DNA from 2 places in the Mesorhizobium sp. LNHC232B00 genome. Region 2 is predicted to be linked to the other one. Evidence: predicted binding sites of a transcription regulator. Region 2 holds the regulator's gene; the other holds the start of a gene.
The links. The regulator LexA, encoded in region 2, represses DNA repair genes until DNA is damaged. The targets are predictions, from matches to a motif close to TGTTCNNNNTGTGTTCNG.
Positions count from the first base shown of each region.

Region 1: dinB (DNA polymerase IV) is a predicted target of LexA. The motif match lies at 2,148-2,165, and genes of this name have one in related genera.

Region 1 is NZ_AYWP01000029.1:46,960-51,010, forward strand. Features, by position in the region: gene X743_RS143745 (SDR family oxidoreductase) at 1-792, opposite strand, end outside; gene X743_RS143740 (dihydrofolate reductase family protein) at 904-1,491, opposite strand; gene X743_RS143735 (helix-turn-helix domain-containing protein) at 1,628-2,044, shown strand; gene dinB (DNA polymerase IV) at 2,197-3,444, shown strand; gene X743_RS143725 (excalibur calcium-binding domain-containing protein) at 3,448-3,780, opposite strand; gene X743_RS143720 (sterol desaturase family protein) at 3,899-4,051, opposite strand, start outside.
Region 2 is NZ_AYWP01000005.1:111,842-115,892, reverse strand. Features, by position in the region: gene X743_RS159735 (ABC transporter substrate-binding protein) at 1-289, opposite strand, end outside; gene X743_RS159740 (GntR family transcriptional regulator) at 441-1,214, shown strand; gene lexA (transcriptional repressor LexA) at 1,642-2,394, shown strand; gene X743_RS159755 (ComEC/Rec2 family competence protein) at 2,388-4,051, opposite strand, start outside.

The DNA of each region.
Region 1 (4,051 bases), on a different contig from region 2:
GTGCACCCGCGATTTCGGCCGCCGCCGCCGCTCGGCCAGTTGCTCGTCCAGCGCATCGGCGAAACTGGCCGGAATGCCGGCGGCCAGCAGGTTGCGCCGCCGCTGTTCCGGGCTCACGTCGACATAGCGGACCGGCTTGCCGGTCGCCTGCGATATTCGCGCGGCGATGTCGGTCATGGTCAGCGCCTCGGGTCCGGTCATGTCGAGGCTCTCGCCTGCATGGCCGCCATCGCGCAGCAGGCGAAAAGCCACCTTGGCGATGTCCTCGACATCGACCGGCGACAGCTCGGTTTCGCCGAGCGCGAGATGGAAGGCGCCCTCGGCGGCGATGGTCGGCGCGTCGCGCAGATAGACCTGCATGAACTGACTGGGACGCAGATGCGTCCACGCTATGCCGGTCGCTTCCAGATAGCGCTCGACCTCTTCATGCATGCGCGTGAAGCGGAACTTCGTCGCGTCGTAGCCGATGTTGGACTCCCTGCCGGAGAACTTCACCACATGCCCGACGCCGGCCGTTCTGCAGGCATCGATGAAACGACACTGCGTCTCGGTCATGTCGTCGCCCGCGGTCGAAATCATCAGCACGCGATCGACGCCGTCGAGCGCAGCGCCAAGCGTTTCCGCCCGGCGCATGTCGCCCTCGACCAGGTCGACGCCGGCCAGATCGCCCAGTCCTGAAGCCGATGCCCGGTTCAGATCGCGGACCAGCGCCCGCACCGCATGCTTCTGCCGCGCGAACTCGCGCACGATCGCTTTTCCGTTCAGGCCCGTGGCACCCGTCACCAGGATCATCAGCTTTTCTCCGTCTTGATTGCCGCTGCTGCCATCCCGGCAACCGCAGCTTGAAGACGAAGAGACCCGGGCAAAGGATTCTGCCCAAACGTCTTTTTATCGATGCGAGGCTCAGCCGCTCGGCGCGTAGCGGTTGACCACCATGCCGCAGGCATAGGCATTCGAACCGAGCAGCCGAAGGTTCCGGAAGCCGCCCTGGTCGAAAATGCGGCGGCCGGCGCCCAGCGCCGCCGGATTGACGAACAGCTGGAGCTCGTCGACCAGTCCCGCCGCGATCAGCGCGGAGGCGAAGCCGGCGCCGCCGAAGACGGCGATGTCGGTGCCCTCGCCCGCTTTCAGCGCCTTGACTTCGCGCGGCAGGTCGCCGCTCACCACCGTCGTGCGTTCCCACCGCGAGGTTTTCAACCTGTCGCTCGGCACCACTTTCCGTGCTTCGACGATACGGCGGGCGAAGGCGTAGAACGGATCGTCGGGATATTTCTTCGCCGCATTGCCCCAGTGGGTCAGGTACCCCTCCTCGGCCATCTTGCGGCTGAGCAGGATGGTGTCGATACCGGCAAAGACGGTGTTGAAATCGCGCTTCAGCTCCTCGTCCCAGCCATTGTCGTCGCCCCACTCCCAGAGTTGCCAGCGATGATCCGCATTGGCGCCGACATAGCCATCGACCGACATCTGCATCTGAAGGATCAGCTTTTTCATCATCGTTCTCCGGCTGTGCCGATCGCGGCCGCGTGCTCGGCCAATCCTTCGGCATTGATTGGTTTACATTTGGAACTATTGACGTTCGAGAAAAATGATGTCAATAGTAAAGTGATTTAAAAATGGAACCATAGAGATGTCGACGCGTGAAAGATCCGGGTGCCCGATCAACCTGTCGCTGGAACTGCTCGGCGACCGCTGGACGCTGCTCATCATCCGCGATCTGATCTTCGCCGGGAAAAAGCACTTTCGCGAGTTCCTGCAATCCGACGAAGGCATCTCCTCACGCACCCTTGCCGAGCGGCTGCAGACGCTTCAAGACGAAGGCATTCTCACCCGCAGCGATGACCCGACCCACAGGCTGAAGGCGATCTACCGGCTGACCGAGGCCGGCATCGATCTTTTACCGGTGCTGGCCACGCTCGGCGCCTGGGGCAGCAGGCACCGCAAGGCCGACGATCATCTCGCCCGCATCGCCGACGAGTTGGCGGCCGGCGGCGAGCCGGCGCTGGAACGGATGAAGGCGGCGCTGCGGGTGGAGCATATCGTTTAGGCGGATACGCAGTCTTCCGATGGCAAATGAGACCTTACCAGCCTCGGCTACAGCCGGCGAATATCTGTTAAGCTACGCCACGGCTTGACAGTCGTACATCATTTGTTCTCTATGTGTTCGCATCTATCAGCAACTGCGGATGAGCGGTCGGGATGGAAACGACAGCCACCATCCTGCATGCCGATCTCGATGCCTTCTATGCCTCGGTCGAGCAGTTGCTCGACCCATCGCTGCGCGGCAAGCCGATCGCGGTCGGCGGCGGCGTCGTGCTCGCCGCCTCCTATGAGGCGCGTGCCTTCGGCGTGCGCGGCGGCATGCCGGGGCGCAAGGCGCGCGAGCTCTGCCCGCAGCTGATCTTCGTCGGCGGCAATTTCAGCCACTACCAGCGGCTTGGCGACGCGGCGATCAAGGTGCTCGACGATTTTACGCCGCTGGTCGAGCGCATCTCCATCGACGAGGCCTTCGCCGATGTCGCCGGCTGCACGCACCTGTTCGGCTCACCGCAAGAGATCGCCGCAACCATCCGTCGCCGTGTGCGGGCCGAACTCGGACTGCCGATCTCGATCGGCGTCGCGCGCACCAAGCATCTGGCCAAGATCGCCTCGCAGGTCGCCAAGCCCGACGGATTGGTGGTGGTTGAGCCCGGCACCGAGCTTGCCTTCCTGCACGATTTGCCGGTCGGCCTGATGTGGGGCGTCGGCCCGGCGACAAGGGCGCGGCTCGCCGAAATCGGCGTCGAGACCATAGGCCAGCTGGCCAGGACGCACAGCGGCGCGCTGACGCGGCTGCTCGGTCCCGCCGCCGGCGAAAAGCTCTCGGCTTTGTCGTGGAACCGCGACCCGAGGAAGCTGGAGACGAAGCGCCGGGCGCACTCGGCCGGCGCCCAGTCGGCACTTGGCCGCAAGCCAGCGGTGGCGCAGGTCATCGTGCCCACCTTGCTGCATCTGGCCGACCGCGTCGCCAGCCGGCTGCGCGCCAAGGCGCGGCCCGGCCGCACGGTGACCGTGCGTGTGCGCTTTGCCGATCTCAGCGCCGTCACCCGCTCGACCACGCTCGACCAGCCGATCTCGGCGACCACGATGCTGGCCGAAATCGCAGGCGATCTGGTGCGCAGCGTGCTCGCCGACAATCCGCATGAAAGAACGATCTCGCTGCTGGCGATCTCGGTCTCGCATCTCTGGGAAAGTGCCGAGCTGCAGCTCGAACTGCCGCTCGGCCTTGCCGACGAAAAGCACCGGCCGGGCACGGCAAAAGGTCTGGCGCGCTTCGGCGCCGACCGCGCCATCGACAATATCCGCGAGCGCTTCGGCAAACAGGCCGTCGGTTACGGCACGGTGGCGCTCGAAGCGGCGCGCTCGGTGCCCGACGAATTCAGGGAGCTGGCGGAAAAGGAACTGTGAGAACTACCTGCCGCTGCGCCAATAGCGATGCACCTTGACGCCGCTGGCGCTTTCCCCGTGCCAAGGCTCGCAAGCGATGCCGTCCTTGTCGGCATCATGCGTCGGCCAATATCCGGGCTGCCCACTGCGCGCGGGGGCAAGACCGACGGCGCGAGCCGCTGCACAGTTCGGGAACGCGGCAAAGTGCCTGAGGGCGGAGAGCGGTGAGTCGATCTGGATGCCGACAAAGCCATAGGCGATGTAGCCGGACAACAGGATGAACGGCGCGAAAAGAGCAACCCATTTCAGCCTGCCAAGGCGATGAGATGCAGGCCAATACAAGAATGGCAGAAGCATTCCCGTCACGCCCCCCGGTCCCAGCACATCGATGCAGGCTATCTCGGGGCAGGCTATCTCGGGCCGGCCGCTATGACAATGATGCCCGACCTGCCGGGATCGAGATACACCCAGGCCCTCAGAGCTGCGCCGTGCCGAAAACCCGATCCCAGAATATCGACGTCACGCCGAAATTGGCGGTATCGTCGATGTGATGATGCACTGCGTGGCGGCGCTTGAGCGTGTAGAGATAACTGGGATGTCTGGGATGCCAGTGATGGATCATGTGGTG
Region 2 (4,051 bases):
TGGTGTAGATCAGCTTGGGCTGCTCGGCCTGCAGCTTGGCGATCATCTGCGGCACCAGCGATGCATCGAAATTGGTATGGCTCTCCGTGTAGACGACGTCCTTGCCCTCTACGAAGCCATTGTCCGTCAGCGCCTTCTTGAAGCCGGCTATGGCGGCGTTCAATTGCGGATGCTCGCCGAAATTGGCGATGCCGATACGGATCTGATCGGCCGCGGCGCTGCCGGCGCTGACCATCAATGCACCTGCCAGGGCCAATCCCGACAGCCATGCGGATTTCGACTTCAACATCATTTCCTCCCAGATTTGATCAGCGCCGCCTTCGGGGCACCTCCAGCGATCATGGTCAGTCCCTCGGCGCATGTCAAACATTATATATAACTCTTGCCATCACTCACCATCATATATAATTTCTCCAATGGCAGAGAACGAATGGATCGCGATGCAGGACCAGAAGAACTCCACCAAGACGGAAGCCGCCTACCAGCTTCTGCGGCGCGATATCCTCACCACCCGTCTCATGCCGGGTGCCCCGCTCAAGCTCAGCGCCTTGCGCGGCACCTATGGAGTTGGCTGGACGCCGCTGCGCGAAGCGTTGTCGCGCCTCGAAGCCGAACGCCTGGTCACCGCCATCAGCAATCGCGGCTTCGCGGTCGCCCCCGTGTCCCGCGCCGAACTTGAGGATCTGGCGCGCGCGAGGATGGTCGTCGAGATACCGCTCTTCCAGGAATCGATGGAGAAAGGCGGCCGGCAGTGGGAAGACGCGGTCGTCACCGCGCACTACCGGCTCGCCCGCTGCAAGACCGCGGTGGATGACCCATCGGATGCCGCCGTCGACCAATGGGACGAGAACCACGAGGCTTTTCACGCGGCGCTGCTGAGTGCGGCGACGTCCAGCTGGCTGTTGCGGTTTCGCTCGACGATCTCGGACCAGCTGCGCCGGCACCATCGCTTTCTTGGGCTGGCGCCGACATTGCGGGCCGCGGCCGGCCTCAAGGCTGGCTACGAGGAGGCCATGGACGCGCTGCGCGAGGCGATGGCGATCGAGCACCACACCGCAATCATGGAAGCCGCCCTGGACCGCGACGTCGAGCGGGCAAAAGCGCTGATGACGGCCCACATCGGTTATACGCTGCACGTCTATGTCCACACCGAGGACGGCGACGCGAACAAGGACGTCGGGCGCGCCGGCAGCTTGAAAGCGGTTGCCGGATGATTTCGGCACCTCCGCATCGTCCGACGCTTGGCGAGATTGCCGAAGCCCGCGATCGGTACCTGCTTCCGAACAGCTATTGTTGGCGTTTTGATTTCGTTTCGTTCACGGCAGGCAAGCCGATCGCAGGCGCGGAAATCGGCATCGCCGGGCTCTGCCGTCGGCTGATGCCGAGCCATGTCGCAAGACAGGCCACAGGCTATTAACCAAGACATTTCAATGCGGGCGACGGGCGGCAACGGGCGAAAATCCCCGATTTCCGGCCTGTCCGGCTCTGCAAATGATTACGGCCCTCTTACCAAATTCACTAAACTTTAAACGGTTGCAGAACACAACTGGAACAGATAGTGTTTGTTCTGGGTTTGTTTTTTCGATTCTGGATCAGAACCATTCTGGATCAAAACCTTGTCCAGATGCCTTGGGGGCCGCCATGCTGACACGCAAGCAACATGAACTCTTGATGTTCATTCATGAACGGCTCAAGGAAAGCGGTATTCCGCCCTCCTTCGACGAGATGAAAGAGGCGCTCGACCTCGCCTCCAAATCAGGGATCCATCGCTTGATCACGGCGCTGGAGGAACGCGGCTTCATTCGCCGGCTGCCCAACCGAGCGCGTGCGCTGGAAGTGCTGCGGCTGCCCGATTCGATCGCGCCGGGCCTCAACGCGGCGAAGAAATTCTCGCCAAGTGTCATCCAGGGAAGTCTCGGCCAAGGCGGTTTCGGTCAGGGCAGCCTCGGCCGCCAGATCAAGCCGGCACCGTCGCGCTTTGCCGCTGCCGGCAACGACGACGATGCGGTACCAGCGGTGTCCATCCCGGTTATGGGTCGCATCGCTGCCGGTGTGCCCATCGATGCCATCCAGCATCAGACGCATACCATCTCGGTGCCGCCGGACATGATCATGGGCGGCGAGCACTATGCGCTGGAGGTCAAGGGCGACTCGATGATCGAGGCCGGCATCTTCGATGGCGACACGGTCATTATCCGCAACGCCGATACGGCGAGTCCGGGCGAGATCGTCGTGGCGCTGGTCGACGAGGAGGAAGCGACCCTGAAGCGGTTCCGCCGCAAGGGTGCCTCGATTGCGCTTGAAGCCGCCAATCCGGCCTACGAGACGCGCATCTTCGGGCCGGACAGGGTCAAGGTGCAGGGCAAGCTCGTCGGGCTGATCAGGCGCTACTGAGCCGGCACGGCACTTGGCTTGTCAGGTTTGCGATAGGGCTGCAGGCCCCTCGCCTCGCGCGAAAATTTTCGCTGCGCGTGCCAGGGCCGATACGGGCTGTCCACCGCGAAGCTGATGGTTGGCGGACCGGTGGCCGATTGGCGGTCGAAGAAGATGGCCGCGCTGCCCTTGCGGGCGAGCTGCCGTTTGGTGACGACGAGAACCAGCGGATTGTGGCAGGCGTCGTAGGCCGTTGCGTCATTGACGATGATCAGGTCGGCGAAGCCACAGGCCTTCCAGGTATCCTTGCGGTCTTCGACATGCGCTATGATCGCACCGGACGGGTGCCTGGCGAGACAGACACCGTCGGTGCAATAGAACGGCGCTCCCGGCGGCAGGCTGACGGCATCAGCAATATCGAATTGTCCATCCGCCTTGTCGAACATCTCCGGCAGGATGATGGTTTCGGATCTCAGCGCGCGTTTCCAGTTGTCGACGGTGAATTCGTTCGGCCGGGCCCGGCTGACCGCGAGTTCGCCACCGCCGATCGGCAGCGCGACCAGCCGCGCGTCTTCCGAGACCAGCACATCCGGCGTGCGCGTGTCGGACACCACCAGCAAGCCGGCGAGCGCGAATGGAAGCGCTGCAAGCCGCAGCCACGTCGTCGCCATCGTCGCGATGACCAGGGCAATTGCCACCAGCAGAACGGATTGCTGTGAGATGAGCCCGACCGCATCGACCGGAGAGCGTTCTGATATCCACGCCGAAATGGCGATCATCGCGGTCAGGCCCTTGCCCATCAGGTAAAGGGATGGCGCGTCCAGGCCGAACGGCATCAGCAGCGCGCTGGCAACGGCCAGGAACATCACGAGTGAGACGATCGGCATGACGGCCAGATTGGCGAACAGGCTGAGCGGCGACACCCGCTGGAAATGCCAGATGGCAAACAGCGCCGTGGCGCTGCCGGCGATGATCGACGTCATGGCCAGCCCGCCTGTCGCCAGCAGGAATTTGCGCGTCAGGAAACCCGGCAAGGAGCGCTTCGGCGGCGGCGGTCTGGTCTTTCCCGCCCGGTGATCCGCCCAGCCGGCATAGGCGCCAACCAGGGCCGCGGTCGCGGCGAACGACATCTGGAAGCTCGGGCCGACCACCTCATGCGGCGAGACCAGGATGACGGCGATCGCCGAGATCGCCAGATTGCGCATGGTCAGCGCCGCGCGATCGAACAGGACGGCAATCAGCATCACCGCCAGCATGATGAAGCTGCGCTCGGCGGCGACGACGACGCCGGAGATGACGAGATAGGCGGCGATCGAGAAAAGTGCTGCCGCGGCCGCGTATTTCTTCACCGGCCGGCGCGCGGAAAAGTCCGGGAACAGCGCGAAGGCGCCGCGCAGCAGTCCCATGATGGTGCCGGCGACCAGCGCCATGTGCAGTCCCGAAATGGAGATGATGTGATAGATGCCGGTGCGCCGCATCGCTTCGTTGATTTCGTCGGGGATGCCGGCGCGCACGCCGACGATCAACGCCGCCGCGATCTCGCCTTCTGCGCCGCCGACGCTGCCCCTGATATGGTCGGCAATGGCTTCGCGGGCGTTCTCTATCGCTGATGAAAGGCGGGCCGACAGCGGCATGCCAGCGTCGTCGGCTGCAACGACTTTTGGATTGCCGAGAAAGA